Regions from separate parts of the Streptomyces sp. KL2 genome, predicted to be linked through region 3. Evidence: riboswitches for the same ligand, from Rfam matches in the RefSeq annotation. Region 3 holds a riboswitch; each other region holds the start of a gene.
The links. A riboswitch is a leader RNA that binds a small molecule or an ion and turns the genes downstream of it on or off. The one in region 3 is predicted to bind cobalamin.
Positions count from the first base shown of each region.

Region 1 (4,771 bases), 4.1 Mb from region 3:
TCGGGCGGGAGAGGCGGTCGGTTCTCGCAGGCGCCGAAGAAGCGGCAGGAGTTCCGGACTTCGCCTCCCTCCTGTGCGGCGGTGGAGGAGGCGGTTCTTCCGAACCTCCGGACAGCCGGTCGAGGTGATCCCAGGTTCAGGGGCGGAGGCGCCTCAGGTCCGCCGCGAGTGAGCTGATGGCCGCGGGGTTGCGCGGGCTCTCGACGAGGTCGACGTAGTCGAGGACGACGATCCGGTCGTTCTTGATGGCGGAGACGTTCGCGAGCGGCTTGTAGGACGTGAGGAACTTGCGCTTCTGTTCCGCGGTGGTGTCCCCGTAGTCGTTGATCACGATGACCTCGGGATCGCGGGCGACGACCGTCTCCCAGCCCACGGTGGTCCAGCTGTCCTTCAGGTCCTTCATGATGTGGTCGCCGCCGGCCTTGGTGATGATGTCGTGGGGGCCGGCGTAGGCGCCGGACGTGAACGGCTTGTCCTGACCGCTGTCGTAGAGGAACACCCGTGGCCGGTCGGCACCCTTCAAAGCCTTCGCCTGCGCTTCGGCCACCTGCTCGCGGAACTCGGTGATGAGTGCTTCGGCCCTGTCCTCGACGTCGAACACCTCGCCCAGGTTCCGCAGGTCCGTGTACAGCGCGTCGAGCGGGGGCATCACGCCGCGGGCCTTGCCCCGTCCGTTGCGGCACGACTCGCTGAGCAGGTACGAGTCGATGCCCAGGCGTTGCAGCACGGCGGGTGTGAAGCCCTCGCCCTCGTTGAAGCCGTAGTTCCAGCCCGCGAAGACCAGATCGGCGCGGGCGTCCAGGACCAGTTCCTTGTTGATCCGTTCCTTCGAGAGCCACTCGGTCTTCCGGTAGCCGTCCTTCCACGGCACCGCGGTGAGGTCGCCCTTGTCGTCGGGCATGACGTATCCGGCCATGTGGTCCTCGAGGCCGAGGGCGAACATGATCTCGGTGATGCCCACATCGTTGGTGACCACGCGCTGCGGAGCCCGCTCGAAGGTCCTCTTCTCGCCGCAGTTCTCGACCGTGACCGGATAGTGGTCGCCGAGTGCCCGGGCGTCGTCTCCTCTCCCCTGCTCCGAGGAGACGTCGGCCCCGCAGCCGGTGACGGCGAGGGTCAGGACGAGGGCGAGGGCGGCGGGACGTGCGAGGTTCGGCATGACGGCGGTGACTCCTTGGAGAGCGGACCGGGAGGTGGACTACTGGGTGGAGAGGCGGTCGAAGATCAACTGAACCGCGCCTGTCTCCGGGTGGGGGACGCGGTGCGCCCGGACACCGAAGACATCGGCCAGCAGGGCGGGCGTGAGAACGTCGTGGGGGGCGCCGGAAGCGACGATCCGCCCGCCGTCGATGACGTGCAGGACGTCGCAGTGGAGCGCGGCGAGGTTGAGGTCGTGCAGCGCGGTGAGCACGGTCAGCCCGCTGGCCCGCACCAGGGACAGGACCTCCAGCTGCTGGGCGATGTCCAGATGGTTGGTGGGCTCGTCCAGCACCAGGACCTGTGGCTGCTGGGCGAGTGCGCGGGCGATCAGGACCCGTTGCTTCTCACCGCCGGAGAGCGTGAGGAAGCCGCGGCCGGCCAGATGGCCGGCGCCGACCCCTTCCAGCGCGGCGGCACACGTGCGCCGATCCTCCTCGGTCTCCCGGGCCACCGCCCCCTGGTGCGGCAGCCTGCCCATGGCCACGACCTCGGCCACGGTGAAGTCGAACTCCGCGACCGCCTCCTGGGGAAGGGCGGCGAGCCGGCGTGCGCTGTCGCGCGGGCTCATGGCCAGCAGGTCGTCGCCGCCGAGGCGTACCGCACCGGCCGTGGGACGCAGGGCCCGGTAGACGCATCGCAGCAGGGTCGACTTGCCGCTGCCGTTGGGCCCGACGAGCCCCACCACCTGGCCACTGCCCGCCCGCAGTGAGATGTCCTCCACCACACGCGCGCCGGAGATCTCCACGGTGACCGCGTCGATGTCGACCCGCATCACACACCTCCGAAGGTGTAGGTACGGCGGCGCATGAGCATCACGAAGCAGGGCACGCCGATCACAGCCGTCAGTACGCCCAGCGGCAGTTCGGCCGGGGCGAGCACCACGCGCGACAGGATGTCCACCCAGACCAGCAGCACGGCGCCGGCCAGGGGCGCGACGGCCAGCAGTCGGCGGTGGTCCGCGCCGACCAGCATCCGGGCGGCGTGCGGAACCATCAGGCCCACGAAGCCGATCGCCCCGCTGACCGCGACCACCGCGCCGGTGACGGCGGCGGTCGTCAGGAAGAGTTCCCTGCGCAGCCGCCCAGGATCCACCCCCAGCGCGGCGGCGGTCTCGTCGCCCATCGCCAGGGCGTTCAGGCGCCGGGCCGAGAAGCCGAGGTGGACGAGGCCGCCGAGGACCGCGCCCGCGGCGATCGGTACGGAGGACCAGCTCGCGCCGCCCAGGCTGCCGAGCAGCCACATCATCGCGGACCGGGCCGCCTCGCCGTGTTCGGCGGCGAACACCATGAACGTGGTCACGGCCGAGAAGCCGTAGTACATCGCGGTACCGGTGAGCACGAGCCGGAGCGGTGTCAGTCCGCGCGGGGTCCGGGCGATCGCGTACACCAGGGCCATGGCGGCGAGCGCGGAGAGGAAGGCCGCCGTGGACAGCGCCCAGATACCCAGGGCGCCGAAGGCGCCGAAGATGAGCACGGCGTTGGCTCCCACGCCCGCGCCGGAGGAGATGCCGAGGACGAACGGGTCGGCGAGCGCGTTGCGGACCATGGCCTGGACGGCTACGCCCACGGATGCCAGGCCGGCGCCGACGACCGCGGCCAGCACGGCGCGCGGGAAGCGCAGTTCCCACACGATGGTGTAGGAGGAGAGCTCGTCCGGAGCGATGGACCCACCGGTCAGCCCCGCCCGGAGGCAGTGCAGCGCCTCGCTCCACGAGAGCCCCGACGCTCCGATGCCCGCCCCGCAGACCAAGGAGACGGGGAGTGCGAGGCACAGGCCGGTCACGAGCAGGGGCAACGAGACGCGCCGGGGTGGTGGAGGCCCGCCGCTCGTGGTGCGGTGCGGTACGGCGGGTACGTGGTCGCGGAGCGTGGCCACAGGCGGATCGCTTTCGCCTCGGGCCGTGCACCTACGTGATCAAAGGAGCGGCTCCGGGCGCCGGGCGCCCTGCGCAGCGCCCTCTCGCAGTCCACGGCGATCGACAGGAGCTTCACCACCGCGGGTAATCGGGCTTACGGAACCCTGTACAGGACTCCGCCTACCGTTGCGGGTCAGCGCCGGACTTCGACCGGACTTCCCCCGCGGGGCGCTTGCAGCTTAGCGCGTGCCACCACGCTTCCTCCCCTTGAACGGGACACGGGTTCGCGCCACCGCGGTGGGATCGCACTCAGCGGGCGTCGGCCGCGCGCAGGGCCAGGATGTGGACGGCGCGCTCACCGGTGAGGGAGATCTCTCCATGTCCATGATGGTCTTTTCCGGTATGCGGACCGGCTTCGGTGGCGCTGGTGACCTCGAGGAGGCTGATGGTGCCGGGGAGAGCGCGAGGCCGCTGTCTCGCCCGCACTCCTCCTGTTTGATCCCAGGATGCGCTGTCATGCGCTGTCTGCTGTGAGGTGCGGCCTTCGGCGACGAGCTCGAGGATCTCCTCCTCGCGGTCGGTGACGAGCCGCTCGGGGGCGGTGACGAGCCGCTCGGGGGCGGTGATGCCGTCGCGGGTGTGGTCGAGGTAGTGGCGGATGAGGGCGGTGACCGCTCCGGGGTGGAGAAAGGGCTCGTCGCGCATGGCGATGTCCAGGACGGCCAGGTCGGGCTGCTGGGCGCGGGCCTGTTCGACGGCTTCGGCTCCGTCGCCTGCTTCGGCGACGACGGTCAGGTCCGCCTCGCCGTCGAGGATGAGGCGGACGCCGCGGCGGACCAGAGTGCGGTCGTCGGCCAGGAGGATGCGGGTGGTGGCCGCCTCGGACATGAGTCACGGCCTCCCGGAGTGGGTGGGGATGGCCAGACGCACCTCGGTGCCGCCGTCAGGGCCGGGGGCGAGGGTGAGGTCGGCGCCGATGAGCAGGGCGCGTTCGCGCATGCCGCGGATACCGGCGCCCTCGGCTGCTCCACCGGTGCCGTGGCCGTCGTCGCGGACGCGCAGCCGCACACCGGCGGATGTGCGGTGCAGGTCGAGGTCGACGCGGGTGGCGCCTGCGTGGCGGGCGGCGTTGGTGAGGCTTTCCTGGGCGACGCGGTAGAGGACGAGTTCGGTGTTGTGGTCCAGCGGCGGCAGGTGCGCGTCGATATGGGCGCGCACGGTGAGGCCGGGGGTGGAGAACTCGCCGGCGAGGGCCTTGAGGGCGCTGGTCAGGCCGAGTTCCTCCAGGACACCGGGACGCAGTCGGCGGGCGATGCGGCGGATCTCCTCCAGACTGGCGCGGGTGGTCTCCTGGACCTGGCGGATCTCCTCACCGACGGGCGGCGGAGCGTGGTCGGCGACACGTTTGAGTTCGAGCAGGACGGCGGTGAGGGTCTGGCCGATCTCGTCATGGAGTTCCTGGGCGATGCGGCGGCGCTCGGCTTCCTGGGCGGACAGGGCGCGGGCGGCGCTGGTGGCGCGTTCGGCTTCCAGGCGGTCGAGCATGGTGTTGAAGGTGGTGATCAGCTCGGCGATCTCACCGTGACCGCCGGGCGTCAGACGGGCTGTGGGCCGCAGCAGGTCGGTGGTGGTCATGGCGCGGGTGAGGCGCTGCAGCGGGGCCAGACCGACGCGGAGCAGGGCGGCGTTGGCGATGAGCATGGCGGCCAGCCCCGC
Region 1 covers NZ_CP127170.1:5,908,064-5,912,834, reverse strand. Annotated here, with positions in the region: gene QPK52_RS26440 (ABC transporter substrate-binding protein) at 137-1,159, opposite strand; gene QPK52_RS26435 (ABC transporter ATP-binding protein) at 1,199-1,972, opposite strand; gene QPK52_RS26430 (FecCD family ABC transporter permease) at 1,972-3,075, opposite strand; cobalamin riboswitch at 3,177-3,327, opposite strand; gene QPK52_RS26425 (response regulator transcription factor) at 3,365-3,943, opposite strand; gene QPK52_RS26420 (histidine kinase) at 3,947-4,771, opposite strand, start outside.
Region 1: linked by a shared signal. The riboswitch ahead of QPK52_RS26430 (FecCD family ABC transporter permease) and the one ahead of QPK52_RS08275 (ribonucleoside-diphosphate reductase subunit alpha) in region 3 are both predicted to bind cobalamin.

Region 2 (4,771 bases), 2.9 Mb from region 3:
AGGCCGACCGCATCCGCGCCACCTCCGGCGGAGCACTCTAGCGGCGGGCGAGCGGCGGGGCGCCCTCATGCGCCGGGGGCGTACGGGAGCGTACGGGGGCGAACCCGCTCGCAGCACCGTGCGATCCTGCGCACACAGGTGGCACGAGACACCATGGCGCCGTTCCCAGTTCACCTTGCGTTCACCCGGCATCCTTACGTTCACCGAGTACCTGCCCCATCGACCGATTGCCTGGGTGAATGGAAAACATCACGCTTCTCATCGGGATCGTGATCGTCACGGCCTTGGTGTTCGACTTCACCAACGGTTTCCACGACACGGCCAACGCCATGGCCACCACCATTTCCACCGGGGCACTCAAGCCCAAGACGGCGGTGGCGATGTCGGCGGTCCTCAACCTCGTCGGCGCCTTCATCTCGGTCGAGGTCGCCGCGACGATCTCCAAAGGCCTCATCAACGAGGACTCCGGCATCGAACCCGCGGTGATCTTCGCAGGGCTGGTCGGCGCGATCATCTGGAACCTGCTGACCTGGCTGGCCGGACTCCCCTCCAGCTCCTCCCACGCCCTGATGGGCGGTCTCCTCGGCGCGACGATCGCCGCCGTCGGCATCGGCGCCGTCTCCGTCAGCGCCGTCTTCATGAAGGTGCTGATCCCGGCCCTCGTCGCGCCCCTGGTCGCCGGTATCGCGGCCATGCTCGCGACCAGGCTGACCTACCGGATCAGCCGCAACGCCGAGGAAGGGCAGGTCGCCAAGGGCTACCGCGCCGGGCAGATCGCCTCGGCCGGTCTGGTCTCCCTGGCCCACGGCACCAACGACGCGCAGAAGACGATGGGCGTCATCACCCTCGCGCTGATCTCCGGAGGCGTGCTCGGCGCCGACGCCGACCCGCCGCTGTGGGTCATCGCCTCGGCCGGCATCGCCATCGCGCTGGGCACCTACCTGGGCGGCTGGCGGATCATCCGCACCATGGGCAAGGGCCTGACCGACATCCGCCCGGCGCAGGGCTTCGCCGCCCAGACCAGCTCGGCCGTCACCATCCTGGCCTCCTCCCACCTGGGCTTCGCGCTCTCCACCACGCAGGTCTGCTCCGGCTCGATCATGGGCTGCGGCCTGGGCCGCAAGGGCGGCGTGGTCCGCTGGAGCACCGCCGGCCGCATGGTCGCCGCCTGGGGTCTGACCCTTCCGGCCGCCGGCCTGATCGCCGCGGGTGCCGCGCTGCTGGCCATCCAGGGCGACTGGGGGGTCACCGTGGTCGCGGTCGCCTCCGTCGCCGCCATCGCCGCCATCTGGTTCGCCTCCCGCCGGGAGCCGGTCGACCACACCAACGTCAACGACGTCGAGCCGGTCGAGGCGGAGGACGCGGGCGTGGTCACGGCCGCGGTGCAGGCCGTCGCCCCGCCGCCCACCACCGCCATGGAGGAGGCCGGGAAGGTCTCCGACACCCCGGCGAAGACCACCGTCTCCGCTCCCTGAGCCCCGCGAAGGAAAGAAGCACCATGGACATCGACTGGGCAGCCCTCGGCCAGGTCTTCGGCGTCAGCCTCGTGATGACGGTCGGCCTGGTGGGCGTGTTCACCCTCGGCATCGTCGGTCTGGGCACCAGCGAAAAGGCGCGGGGCGGCTCCGCCGTCCTGGCCCGCGTCGGCGCCTACGCCAGCTACGCCCTGTGCGCGGCCGCGGTGGCGTACGGCATCTACATCATCGCGGCCTGAGCAGGCCCCTCGGCCTGCCCGGACCCGAGGGGCCCGTGCGGCCCCTCGGGCACCGGTACGCCTCCACCGGCGCCCGGCGGACATCCGCCGGGCGCCTCCCTGTTTCCCGGCGTCCTCCCGGTACCCTGCCGGTGTCTTCCTGCGTCCTCCCGGCGTCCCGGCGTCCCCCCGGCACGCCCTCCGCCCTTCCGGCCTCCCCCGGGGCGCGAGCGCCCCGGCGTGCGCCGTTGAGCGCCGTGTGCGCTTCCGCACAGTGCGCCGTCGCAGGTCACGGGTGAGTTGACGCGCCTTCCCGGCCGTGGTGGACTTCCCGTTGCCAAACGGCGGCAGGAGAGGAAGCCGGTGCGAATCCGGCGCGGTCCCGCCACTGTCACCGGGGAGCGCTCCCCCACCCAGCGTCACGGCCCGCACATCGGGCTGGAAGGCCGGGGGACGCGCCGATCCGGGAGCCAGGAGACTCTCACCGCCGGTCACGTCGAGCCAGGGCGAGGACCCTGAGTGAGGACATACCGCCATGCCCGGCACCCTGCCTGCCGCACCGCCTCCACCCCGCCGTGCCACCCGTCCCGCACGAGGTGTGACGGCCGGCTGACGCGATGCGTGCCGACCACGCCCTCCCCCCGGCCATCGCTCCAGCGGACACCGACCTCCCCGCGGCCCCGGGCCTCCCGGTCGCGGGCTACGCGTGCGGGGCGGTCCTGGGATCTCTGCTCGACCTGATCGCGGGCGATCCGCGCCGCGCGCACCCCGTCGCCGCCTTCGGACGCGCGGCCGCGGCCGCCGAGCGGCTGCTGTGGCGCGACCACCGCGGCGCCGGCGCGCTGTACACCGCCGTGTGCGCGGGCGGCGCGGCGGCCGCCGCGGCGGCGCTGGAACGCGCCGTACGCCGCTCCCCGCCACCCGTACCGCCCTGACGGCCGCCGCCGTCTGGGCGGTGGTCGGCGGTACGACGCTGGCGCGCGAGGCCCGCGCGATCGCCGCCGCGCTGGAGGCGGGCGACCTGGAGGCGGCCCGCGCCCGGCTGCCGCACCTGTGCGGGCGCGACCCGCAGGCGCTGGACGCCGACGGCATCGCCCGGGCGGTGGTGGAGTCGGTGGCCGAGAACACCTCCGACGCCGTGGTGGGCGCGCTGGTGTGGGGCGCCGCCGCCGGTGTGCCGGGGCTGGCGGGTTTCCGGGCCGTCAACACCCTGGACGCGATGGTCGGCCACCGCTCGCCGCGCCATCTGCGCTTCGGCTGGGCCTCGGCGCGGCTGGACGACGCGGCGGGGTGGCCCGGCGCCCGGCTGACCGCCCTGCTGGCCGCGCTCGCCGGTCCCGATCCGCGCGGCGCGCTGCGCGCCTGGCGCGCGAACGCCCGCCGCCACCCCAGTCCGAACGCCGGTGTGGTCGAGGCGGCGTTCGCGGGGGCGCTGGGCGTACGGCTGGGCGGGACGCTGTCGTACGGCGGGCGCGTCGAGCACCGGCCGGTCCTGGGCGCCGGCGGCCGCCCGGTGCGGGTGGAGGACATCGAGCGCGCGGTGCGGCTCTCGCGCCGGGTGTGCGCGCTGGCGCTGGCGGTGTGCGGCGCCGCCGGGACGCTGCGGGAGGCCCGTGCCGTACGGCGGGGCGGGCCGCGAAGGGCATCGGAGGGAGGACTGTGACGGGCGGCGGACTGCTGATCGCGGGAACGACCTCGGACGCGGGCAAGAGCGTGGTCACGGCGGGCGTCTGCCGCTGGCTGGCCCGCAAGGGCGTGAAGGTGGCGCCGTTCAAGGCGCAGAACATGTCCCTTAACTCCTTCGTGACACGCGAGGGCGCCGAGATCGGCCGTGCCCAGGCCATGCAGGCCGCGGCGGCCGGTGTGGAGCCGAGCGCGCTGATGAACCCCGTGCTGCTCAAACCGGGCGGCGACCGCTCCAGCCAGGTGGTGCTGCTGGGGAAGCCGGTGGGCGAGATGAGCGCGCGCGGCTACTTCGGGCATCCCGGGCCGCGGCAGCCGGACGGTCGGCCGTCCCCGGCAGGACCCGCCGCGGGGGCGCGGTACGCGGGGCGGCGGGAGGACCTGCTGGAGACGGTCGCCGACTGCCTGGCCGAGCTGCGCCGCACCCATGACGCGGTGATCTGCGAGGGCGCCGGCAGTCCGGCCGAGATCAACCTGCGGCGCACCGACATCGTCAACATGGGCCTGGCGCGCGCCGCCCGGCTTCCGGTCGTGGTGGTCGGCGACATCGACCGCGGCGGCGTCTTCGCCTCCCTCTTCGGGACCACCGCCCTGCTGGCGCCCGAGGACCAGGCGCTGGTGGCGGGCTACCTGGTCAACAAGTTCCGCGGTGATGTCACCCTCCTCGAACCCGGTCTGGAGATGCTGCGCGGCCTGACCGGCCGGCCGGTGCTGGGCGTCCTGCCCTACGCGCACGGGCTGGGCATCGACGAGGAGGACGGGCTGCGGCTGTCGCTGCGCGGCGGGGTGCGCGAGTCGGCCGTCGCGCCGCCGCACGGCCGCGACGTGCTGCGGATCGCGGTGGTGCCCGTGCCGCTGATGTCGAACTTCACGGACGTGGACGCACTGGCGGCCGAGCCGGGCGTGGTGGTGCGGTTCACCGACCGCCCCGAGGAGCTGGCCGACGCCGACCTGGCGATCGTGCCGGGCACCCGCGGCACCGTGCGGGCGCTGGCCTGGCTGCGCGAGCGCGGCCTGGCCGGCGCGCTGGCCCGGCGGGCGGCCGAGGGCCGCCCGGTACTGGGGATCTGCGGCGGCTTCCAGCTCCTGGGGGAACGGATCGAGGACGAGGTGGAGTCGCGCGCCGGGACGGTCGACGGTCTGGGCCTGCTGCCGGTGCGGGTGCGCTTCGAGGCGGAGAAGACCCTGGCGCGGCCGGTCGGCGAGGCGCTGGGCGAGCGGGTGGAGGGCTACGAGATCCACCACGGCGTGGCCGAGGTCACCGGCGGCGACGAGCCCTTCCTGGACGGCTGCCGCGCCGGCTCGGTGTGGGGCACGCACTGGCACGGCTCGCTGGAGAGCGACGGCTTCCGGCGCGCCTTCCTGCGGCGGGTGGCCGCCGACGCCGGGCGGGCG
Region 2 covers NZ_CP127170.1:4,760,056-4,764,826, reverse strand. Annotated here, with positions in the region: gene QPK52_RS21365 (class II aldolase/adducin family protein) at 1-13, opposite strand, end outside; gene QPK52_RS21360 (anion permease) at 240-1,475, shown strand; gene QPK52_RS21355 (hypothetical protein) at 1,499-1,714, shown strand; cobalamin riboswitch at 2,046-2,174, shown strand; partial or broken gene QPK52_RS21350 (cobalamin biosynthesis protein) at 2,311-3,356, shown strand; gene QPK52_RS21345 (cobyric acid synthase) at 3,353-4,771, shown strand, end outside.
Region 2: linked by a shared signal. The riboswitch ahead of QPK52_RS21350 (cobalamin biosynthesis protein) and the one ahead of QPK52_RS08275 (ribonucleoside-diphosphate reductase subunit alpha) in region 3 are both predicted to bind cobalamin.

Region 3 (4,771 bases):
TCTGCCGTACCTCGTGTGCGCGGCGGCGCGGGATGCGCCGGCGTGCGACGAGTACTGCCCGTGGGGCTGGGCCGGCCGTAGTGGTTTAGACCAGTGCCCGCAGCTTGGCCTAGACCTATATCGCTGTCAACGGTGTATAAAGCTCGCGGTCGCATCCGTTACCGGACCGACATCTGAGCCGGGACGCCCCCCGGGACGGCTGCCGTGCCACGATGTGATCCGCTACGTACGGAGGAAGCCGGTGACGGCACTGGAGAAGTCACGACACGAGTCGGGAAGGCGCGCGATGGAGAGCGACGGGGCCACGAACACCGCTGCCGGCGCGGGCGCCCGCTCCGCCGGGGGCGGCGCCGCCGGGCGCACCGCGCGCGTGCCCAAGTACTACCGGCTCAAGCGCCATCTGCTGGAGATGACCGAGACGATGCCCCCGGGCACCCCGGTCCCACCGGAGCGCACGCTCGCCGGCGAGTTCGACACCTCCCGCACCACAGTGCGCCAGGCGCTCCAGGAACTGGTGGTCGAGGGACGGCTGGAGCGCATCCAGGGCAAGGGCACCTTCGTGGCCAAGCCCAAGGTCGCCCAGGCGCTCCAACTCACCTCCTACACCGAGGACATGCGAGCCCAGGGCCTGGAGCCCACCTCCCAGTTGCTGGACATCGGCTACGTCACCGCCGACGACCGGCTCGCCGGGCTGCTGGACATCCCCTCGGGGGACCGCGTCCTGCGGATCGAGCGGTTGCGGCTGGCCAGCGGTGAGCCGATGGCCATCGAGACCACGCACCTGTCGCAGAAGCGCTTCCCGGCCCTGCGCCGCAGCCTGGTGAAGCACTCCTCCCTCTACACGGCCCTGGCCGAGGTGTACGACGTCCACCTCGCCGAGGCGGAGGAGACCATCGAGACCTCCCTGGCCACCCCGCGCGAGGCGGGCCTGCTGGGCACGGACGTCGGACTGCCGATGCTGATGCTCTCCCGGCACTCGCGCGACACCGAGGGCGAGCCGGTGGAGTGGGTGCGCTCGGTCTACCGCGGTGACCGCTACAAGTTCGTCGCCCGCCTCCAGCGCCCCGGCCGGGGGCGGTGAGCCGGGGGCCGGGAAGGCGGGGGCCGGGGAGGCGGGCCGCTCCTCCGCCCGGCCGGCATCCGCGGCACCGGTGACACGGGGCGGGCCGTCGGCCCGGATTCCCCGACGCGTCCACGGCGATCTCGAGGATGGAGCGCAGCGATGCCCGCACCACCGGAGAACTCCGGGCCCCTCCCGCTCGTCACACCGGCGCGCGTGGTGATCGGTCTCTGCCTGCTCGCTCCCTTCGTCGCGATGCTGTGGGTCGGCTCGTACGCCAGGACGGAGCCGACGCTCGCCGGGATGCCCTTCTTCTACTGGTACCAGATGCTCTGGGTGCCCGTCTGCGCCGTGCTGACGTCCGTGGCGTACGTACTGGTGCGGCGCGAGCGGGCGGCGCGGCGCGGTGCGGAACGCGGGGAGGGGCGGGGGCGCCCGGGGACCGGGAAGGGCGAAGACCGCCACCGGTGAGAAGCCGTTGCGCCACCGTCCGCGGGGCCCCTGCCCCGCCGTGCTGCGCGACGCCCGGCACCGGGCCGGGCACACCGAGCCGCTGGTGGCCGCGGGACCCGTCGGCTCCGGCGCGGACGAGGGCGCCGACGGCGGGGGGCTGGGCACCGTCACCTTCGCGGTGCACGGCGGCGAGTGCGCGGAGATCCCCGCCGGAGAGGGCGGAGCGGAGCACCGTCGCCGCCCTCCCCGGCCCGCAAGGGGCCCCCGCGGACCGTCAGCGGATTCCCCGCGTCCATCACCCGGACACCCCTCAACACAACATGTAGGGGTGCTGGACCGAAGCGGCACAAGATGTATGCTCATCTCGCTGTCGCCGCAGGGGAATCCGGTGTGAGTCCGGAGCTGTCCCGCAACGGTGTGCGACGGGGCGCCCCCATGTCGTCCGCACGGGCCGCGGCCCGCCGCGAGTCCGATCACCTGCCGACGGTGTTCAGTCACGTCCGGGTCTCGTGGGTTGGGCCGGCGGACGCGTGCGGTGCGCCCCCTTACGGCCGGGTGCGCCCGTAAGCGCCTGTCGCACCCGCCCCCGGGGCCGCCGGCCCACGAGGGAGAGCACCGAAGTGACCATCTCATCAGCGGAGCCCGTCACGGCCCCCGCGGCGGGGGACGACCACCCCGGCACCGCGCTGCTGCGCACCCTGACCGAACTCGCCGCCGACCTGCCCGCCACCGACCCCGGCCGGGTCGCCGCCGCCGCGCTGCGCGGGCGCCACCCCGGCGCGGACGAGGCCCGGTTGCGGTCCCTGGCGGCCGAGGCCGCGGCCGGCCTCATCGCCGAGGAGCCCGAGTACTCGCGGCTCGCGGCGCGGCTGCTCGCCCAGGCGATCCGCCGGGAGGCGGCCGGCCAGGGGGCGGTGTCGTTCCCGGCGTCGGTCGCTGCCGGCCACCGCCTGGGACTGATCTCCGACCGCACGGCCGCGTTCGTCGCCGGGCACGCGGAGCGGCTCGACGCGCTGGCCGAGGAGGCCGTCGCCGGAGGAGCCGACGACCGCTTCGGCTACTTCGGACTGCGTACGCTCCACTCCCGCTACCTGCTGCGCCACCCGGCGACCCGCGATGTGATCGAGACGCCCCAGCACTTCCTGCTGCGCGTGGCCTGCGGACTGGCCGACGGGTCCTCCGGGCGCGCGCTGGAGGAGGTGGCCGAGCTGTACCGGCTCACCAGCACCCTCTCCTACCTCCCCTCCTCCCCCACCCTGTTCAACTCCGGCACCCGGCACCCCCAGATGTCGTCCTGCTACCTGCTGGACTCCCCCCGGGACGAGCTGGACTCGCTCTACGAGCGGTACCACCAGGTCGCGCGCCTGTCGAAGCACGCCGGCGGCATCGGGCTGTCCTTCTCGCGGATCCGTTCACGGGGGTCGCTCATCCGCGGCACCAACGGCCACTCCGGCGGCATCGTGCCGTTCCTCAAGACCCTGGACGCCTCGGTCGCGGCCGTCAACCAGGGCGGCCGGCGCAAGGGCGCGGCCTGCGTCTACCTGGAGACCTGGCACGCGGACATCGAGGAGTTCCTCGAACTGCGCGACAACACCGGCGAGGACGCCCGCCGCACCCACAACCTCAACATCGCCCACTGGATCCCGGACGAGTTCATGCGCCGGGTCGAGGCGGACGCCGACTGGTCGCTGTTCTCCCCCTCCGACGTCCCCGAGCTGGTCGACCTGTGGGGCGAGGAGTTCGACGCCGCCTACCGCCGCGCGGAGACGGCCGGACTGGCGGTGAGGACGCTCCCGGCCCGCACCGTCTACGCCCGGATGATGCGCACCCTCGCCCAGACCGGCAACGGCTGGATGACGTTCAAGGACACCTCCAACCGCACGGCCAACCAGACCGCCGAGCCGGGCAACGTCGTCCACTCCTCCAACCTCTGCACCGAGATCCTGGAGGTCACCGACGACGGCGAGACGGCCGTGTGCAACCTGGGTTCGGTCAACCTCGCGGCCCACCTGCGCACCGGCGCCGACGGGGAACCGCGCCCCGGCGAGGAGCTGGACTGGGAGCGGCTGGACGCCACCGTCCGCACCGCCGTGCTCTTCCTCGACCGCGTGGTGGACGTCAACCACTACCCCACCGGGCAGGCCGCCGCCTCCAACTCCCGCTGGCGCCCGGTGGGTCTGGGGCTGATGGGCCTGCAGGACGTCTTCTTCCGGCTGCGCCTGCCCTTCGACTCCCCCGGGGCGCGGCGGCTGTCCACCCGGATCTCCGAGCGGATCATGCTCGCCGCCTACGAGGCGTCCGCGGACCTCGCCGAGCGCCACGGCCCGCACCCGGCCTGGTCCGCGACCCGTGCCGCCCGCGGGGTGCTCCACCCCGACCACTATCCGGACGCGGAGATCACCTGGCCGGAGCGCTGGGCCGCGCTGCGGGAGCGGATCGCCGCCACGGGCCTGCGCAACTCCCTGCTGCTGGCCGTCGCCCCGACCGCGACCATCGCCTCGATCGCGGGCGTCCACGAGTGCGTCGAGCCCCAGGTCTCCAACCTCTTCAAGCGCGAGACGCTCAGCGGTGAGTTCCTCCAGGTGAACTCCCACCTGGTGGCGGACCTCAAGCGGCTGGGCCTGTGGGACGAGCGGACCCGCGAGGCGCTGCGCGAGTCGAACGGCTCGGTGGCGGAGCTGTCCTGGATCCCGGAGGACGTCCGCGCGCTGTACCGCACGGCCTGGGAGATCCCGCAGCGCGCCCTGATCGACATGGCGGCCGACCGCACCCCGTTCCTGGACCAGAGCCAGTCGCTCAACCTGTTCATGGCGTCGCCGACCATCGGCCGGCTCAGTTCGATGTACGCCTACGCCTGGAAGCGCGGCCTGAAGACCACGTACTACCTGCGCTCGCGCCCCGCGACCCGTATCGCGCGGGCGGCCCGGGCCGCCGCACCCGCACAGGCGGCACCGGACCCCGGAGCGGCCGCCTGCTCCCTGGAGAACCCCGAGTCCTGCGAGGCATGCCAGTGACCACCACCCGCCCCCGGAACCTGCTGGATCCGGGCTTCGAGCTCACCCTGCGCCCGATGCGCTACCCGGCCTTCTACGAGCGCTACCGCGACGCGATCAGGAACACCTGGACCGTGGAGGAGGTGGACCTCCACTCCGACGTGGCCGACCTCGCGAAGCTCTCGCCGGGCGAGCGGCACCTGATCGGACGGCTGGTCGCGTTCTTCGCCACCGGCGACTCGATCGTGGCCAACAACCTGGTGCT
Region 3 covers NZ_CP127170.1:1,855,613-1,860,383, forward strand. Annotated here, with positions in the region: gene QPK52_RS08265 (GntR family transcriptional regulator) at 287-1,081, shown strand; gene QPK52_RS08270 (DUF3311 domain-containing protein) at 1,223-1,531, shown strand; cobalamin riboswitch at 1,829-2,013, shown strand; gene QPK52_RS08275 (ribonucleoside-diphosphate reductase subunit alpha) at 2,134-4,527, shown strand; gene QPK52_RS08280 (ribonucleotide-diphosphate reductase subunit beta) at 4,518-4,771, shown strand, end outside.

Region 4 (4,771 bases), 580 kb from region 3:
ACGGTCGCCTCCGCCGACGGCCCGGCGGCCACCGGCGCGGGCCGCACCATCCCCGCCCAGGAGGTCATGCGGCTGACGCAGGTGCACGAGGAGACCGGGATGACCCTGCTGGAGGGGCCGGTTCTCGACGAGGACGGCAACCTGTTCGTCGTCGACGTCACCGCACCCGAGGGCAAGCCGAAGGTGATGCGCGTCGACATCGGGAACAAGACCTCGCGGAAGGTCCACACCGACGGGCGCGGCGCCTACACCTCGGCGCAGTTCAGCCCGTACGACGGACGGCTCTACCTCACCGACTTCGCCCACGGCGAGATCGTGAGCCTCGCCCCGGACGGAGGCGACCCGCGGACCTTCTTCTCCCGCAAGGTCGCCGGAGCGCGGATGAACCCCGACGACATCGCCTTCGACGAAGAGGGCAACCTGTACGTCAGCGACTCGCGCGGCCTGACCGAGGGCCGGGAACTGGGCCGCGTGGTGCGGATCGACCGCGACGGGAAGAAGGCCGCCGTCCTGGCCGACAAGCTGGCCGCGACGAACGGGATCTCGTTCGACGAGGACCACCGCGGGCTGTGGATCAGCGAGCTGACCCGGAACCGGATCTCCTACCTCCTCCTCGACCGGGAGGGCGGCGTGGCCTCACGGCACACCGCCATCCGCTACGACGGCGGCGTCGCGCAGACCGACTCGATCGCCGTGGACGCGGACGGCAACCTCTACCAGGGACTGCACGGCCGACCCGCGATGGCGGTGTTCGACCGGTACGGCGAGCACCTGGCGACCGTCGAGGTACCCGCCGGCGCCGCCGAGGGCCTGGAGTCGGCGACGAACGTGGCGATCACGCCGGGCGGGACCACGGCGTGCATGACCGTCAGCGGGCCCTCCGGCGGCTACCTGTACACCTTCGAGGCGCTTGCGGAGGGCATCCGGCAGTCGAACGGCGGCTGATGCCGCGCCCGCCCCGCCGTGCCCGTCCCGCCGCGCTCACTCCTCGAAGGGCCGCACCGGCCCCACCTCGACGCCGAGCAGCCGCCAGGCCTTGAGGGCCCGGCGCTCCCGCTCCTGCCGGGTTGGTCCGGTGGCGGCGCCGGAGACCATGGCGACGGCGAGCATGACGTCGTCCGCCGCGGCCGGCCGGCGAGCGTCCGGCGGACGGCCGCCGGGCAGATGCCGCAGCAGGGCGCGCTCGACCCGGCCGGCCAGGGCCAGGGCGTGCGCGCGGACGTCGGGGCGGACGCTCGCCTCGTCGGCGCGCAGGAAGGCGATGAAGGCCGCCGACTCCGTCAGGTGCCAGGTCAGCACACCGAGGACGTCCTCGAAGCCGGCGTCCTCGGCCGTGGCGGCCTGCTCGATCTGCCGCACGTTCTCCTCCAGGACCACCGCGACCACGGCGGCCCGGTCGGGGAAATGCCGGTACAGACTGCCCTGTCCGACCCCGGCCCGGCGCGCGATCGCGGAGAGCGGTGCGTCCAGGCCGTGCTCCGCGTAGATCTCCCGGGCGGCGGCGACGAGGGCGGCCCGGTTGCGGGCGGCGGACCGCGGCCCGTGGTTCACGGGCCGCCGTTCCTCCTGCGCGGCTTGCTGCGTCACCCCGGCAGGGTAGCCCGCGGGCGAGTCGGGCGCTCCCCGCGCGGTACGGGCCCCCTCCCGTCCCGCCGTGTCGATCACGTCACGCCGCCGGCGAAGCAGCGGGCCGCCTCCGCGTGGACGCCCCGCCCGGGGAACACCCGGTGTGCGGCCCGTCACCGGCCGGCCGTGCGGAGGAAGGGGCCCGCGGGGGACCCACGCGGAGCCCGTGTGGGGCTCATGTGCGGAAAAGGCCTGCTTGCCAATGCTTCCGCCCGCGCACTACTGTCGCCACGCCTTGGTGAACGGGAAATCCGGTGCGATACCGGTGCGGCCCTCGCCACTGTGATCGGGAAGTCCGGCTCCAGCCCTCGCGGGCGGCCACTGGGTCCTCCGGGACCCGGGAAGGCGGAGCCCGGGCGGTGTCACCCGTCAGCCAGGAGACCGGCCAAGGCGCGTCAACCATCCACGAGGTGCTGGAGAGGGTCTGTCCGGTCATGCACATAGCCGAGGGCTTCCTGCCCCCCGCGCACGCGGTCGCCTGGGGCGTCGCGGCCGCGCCGTTCATCGTCCACGGAGTCCGCAGTCTCACCCGTGAGGTCAGGGAGCACCCCGAGAGCACTCTGCTCCTGGGCGCCTCCGGTGCCTTCACGTTCGTCCTGTCGGCCCTGAAACTGCCCTCGGTGACCGGGAGTTGCTCGCACCCCACCGGCACGGGGCTGGGCGCCATCCTGTTCCGGCCGCCGATGATGGCGGTGCTGGGCACCATCACGCTCCTCTTCCAGGCACTGCTGCTCGCGCACGGCGGCCTGACCACGCTGGGCGCCAACGCCTTCTCGATGGCGATCGTCGGCCCCTGGACCGGATACGCCCTCTACAGGCTGCTGCGGCGATACGGCGCGCCGCTGATGGCGGCCGTCTTCTTCGGCGCCTTCGCCGCCGACCTGTCCACCTACTGCGTCACCAGCGCGCAGCTCGCGCTGGCCTTCCCCGATCCGGTCAGCGGGTTCTGGGGCGCGCTCGGCAAGTTCGGCTCCATCTTCGCCCTCACCCAGATCCCCCTCGCGGTGAGCGAGGGGCTCCTGACGGTGTTCGTGATGCGGCTGCTGGTGCAGTCCAGCCGGGGCGAACTGGTCCGGCTGGGCGTGCTCCTGCCCGGCAGAAGGGCCGGGACCGGGAAGACGGCCGACAGCGAGGCGGTGGCGTGATGAAGAGGAACACCGCGGTCAACACCCTGCTGCTGCTCGCCGTGGCCGCGCTCGCGGTCCTGCCCCTGGCCCTCGGTCTCGGAGACCACAAGGAGGAGCCGTTCGCCGGTGCGGACGCCGAGGCGGAGACGGCGATCACCGAGATCGAGCCGGACTACGAGCCGTGGTTCGCGCCGCTGTACGAGCCGCCGTCCGGTGAGGTGGAGTCGGCGCTGTTCGCCCTGCAGGCCGCGCTCGGCACGGGCGTTCTCGCCTACTACTTCGGCCTGCGCCACGGGCGCCGCCAGGGCGAGCGGCGCGCCACGGCGGCACAGCCGGACGCACAACCGGGAGCGCACCCGGGAGCGCACCCGGGAGCACGGCCCGGAACGCGGCCGGCAGCCCGGCCGGGGGAAGCCGGGAGCGCCGCGGACGCCACCGGGGACCTCGAGACCCGGGAGGCCTGAGCCCCGTGCTGCCGATCGACGCGGCGGCGCACAGCAGTCGCTGGCGCCGCCGCCACCCCGCGGACAAGGCCGTGCTCGGTTTCGGCCTCACCGCGCTGGCGCTCTGCCTGCCGCCCTGGCCGGGCGCGGCCCTGGTGGCCCTCACCGCGCTCGCCGTGCTGCTGGGCCCGGCGGGCGTGCCCGGCCGCAGGCTGTGGCGCGCCTGCCGGGTGCCACTGGGCTTCTGCGTGACCGGCGCGGCCACGCTGCTGTTCCAGGTCGCCGGCCCGGAGGGCTTCCTGTCCCTGGCCGACGACGGCCCGGCCCGCGCCGGGGAGGTGCTGCTGCGCACCTCGGCGGCCTCCCTGGGCGTGCTGCTGTTCGCCTTCACCACCCCGATGTCCGACCTGCTCCCCCGGCTGGTGCGGGCGGGCGTACCCGCGCCGGTCGTGGACGTCGCCCTGGTGACGTACCGGATGAGCTTCCTGCTGCTGGATTCGGTGCGCCGCGTACGCGAGGCACAGGCCGCCCGGCTCGGGCACACCACCCGGGCCGCGGCCTGGCGCTCCCTGGCCTCCCTCGGCGCCACCGCGTTCGTCCGCGCCTTCGGCCGGGCCGCCCGGCTCCAGGACGGACTCGCCGGACGGGGCTACGACGGCGCCCTGCGGGTGCTGGTGCCCGAGGCCGGCGTCTCGGCGCGCTTCACCTGCGGCAGCGTCGCGCTCCTCGGCTCCGTGACCGCCCTCACCTTCGTTCTGGAAGGGCCGCTGACATGAGCGAGCCGGCACTCGTCGCCCTGCGGGACGTGTCCTTCTCCTACGAGGACGGGCCGCTCGTGCTCAGCGGCCTGGACTTCGAGGTGCGCGAGGGGCGCGCGCTCGCCCTGCTGGGCCGCAACGGCAGCGGCAAGACCACGCTGATGCGGCTGCTGAGCGGCGGACTGCGGCCGGACACCGGCGAGTTGGCCCTCCGGGGGCGGCCCGTCGCCTACGACCGCAAAGGGCTGACCCGGCTGCGGACGACCGTCCAGCTCGTCGTGCAGGACCCGGACGACCAGCTCTTCGCCGCGTCCGTCGCCCAGGACGTCTCCTTCGGGCCGCTGAACCTCGGACTGCCGGACGCCGAGGTGCGGGCGCGGGTCGACGAGGCCCTGACCGCCCTGGACATCGGCCACCTGGCCGACCGTCCCACCCATCTGCTCTCCTACGGCCAGCGCAAGCGGACCGCGATCGCGGGGGCGGTCGCGATGCGGCCGAAGGTCCTGGTCCTCGACGAGCCGACCGCGGGGCTCGACCCGGACGGCCGGGAGCGGCTGCTCGCCACCCTGGACGGACTGCGCGAGGGCGGCACGACGGTGGTGATGGCCACGCACGACGTCGACCTCGCCCTGCTCTGGGCCGACGACGCGGCGCTGCTCACCCCCGAGGGGGTGCGCTGCGGTCCGGCGGCCGCGATGCTGGCCCGCACCGGACTCCTGCGGCAGGCCGGGCTGCGGCTGCCCTGGGGCGTCGCGGTGGCGCGGCTGCTGCGGTCGCAGGACCTGCCCGCCGCCGCGGCCGCGCCCCGCACCCCGGA
Region 4 covers NZ_CP127170.1:1,278,106-1,282,876, forward strand. Annotated here, with positions in the region: gene QPK52_RS05820 (SMP-30/gluconolactonase/LRE family protein) at 1-945, shown strand, start outside; gene QPK52_RS05825 (TetR/AcrR family transcriptional regulator) at 982-1,587, opposite strand; cobalamin riboswitch at 1,846-2,031, shown strand; gene QPK52_RS05830 (energy-coupling factor ABC transporter permease) at 2,061-2,771, shown strand; gene QPK52_RS05835 (energy-coupling factor ABC transporter substrate-binding protein) at 2,771-3,217, shown strand; gene cbiQ (cobalt ECF transporter T component CbiQ) at 3,223-3,972, shown strand; gene QPK52_RS05845 (energy-coupling factor ABC transporter ATP-binding protein) at 3,969-4,771, shown strand, end outside.
Region 4: linked by a shared signal. The riboswitch ahead of QPK52_RS05830 (energy-coupling factor ABC transporter permease) and the one ahead of QPK52_RS08275 (ribonucleoside-diphosphate reductase subunit alpha) in region 3 are both predicted to bind cobalamin.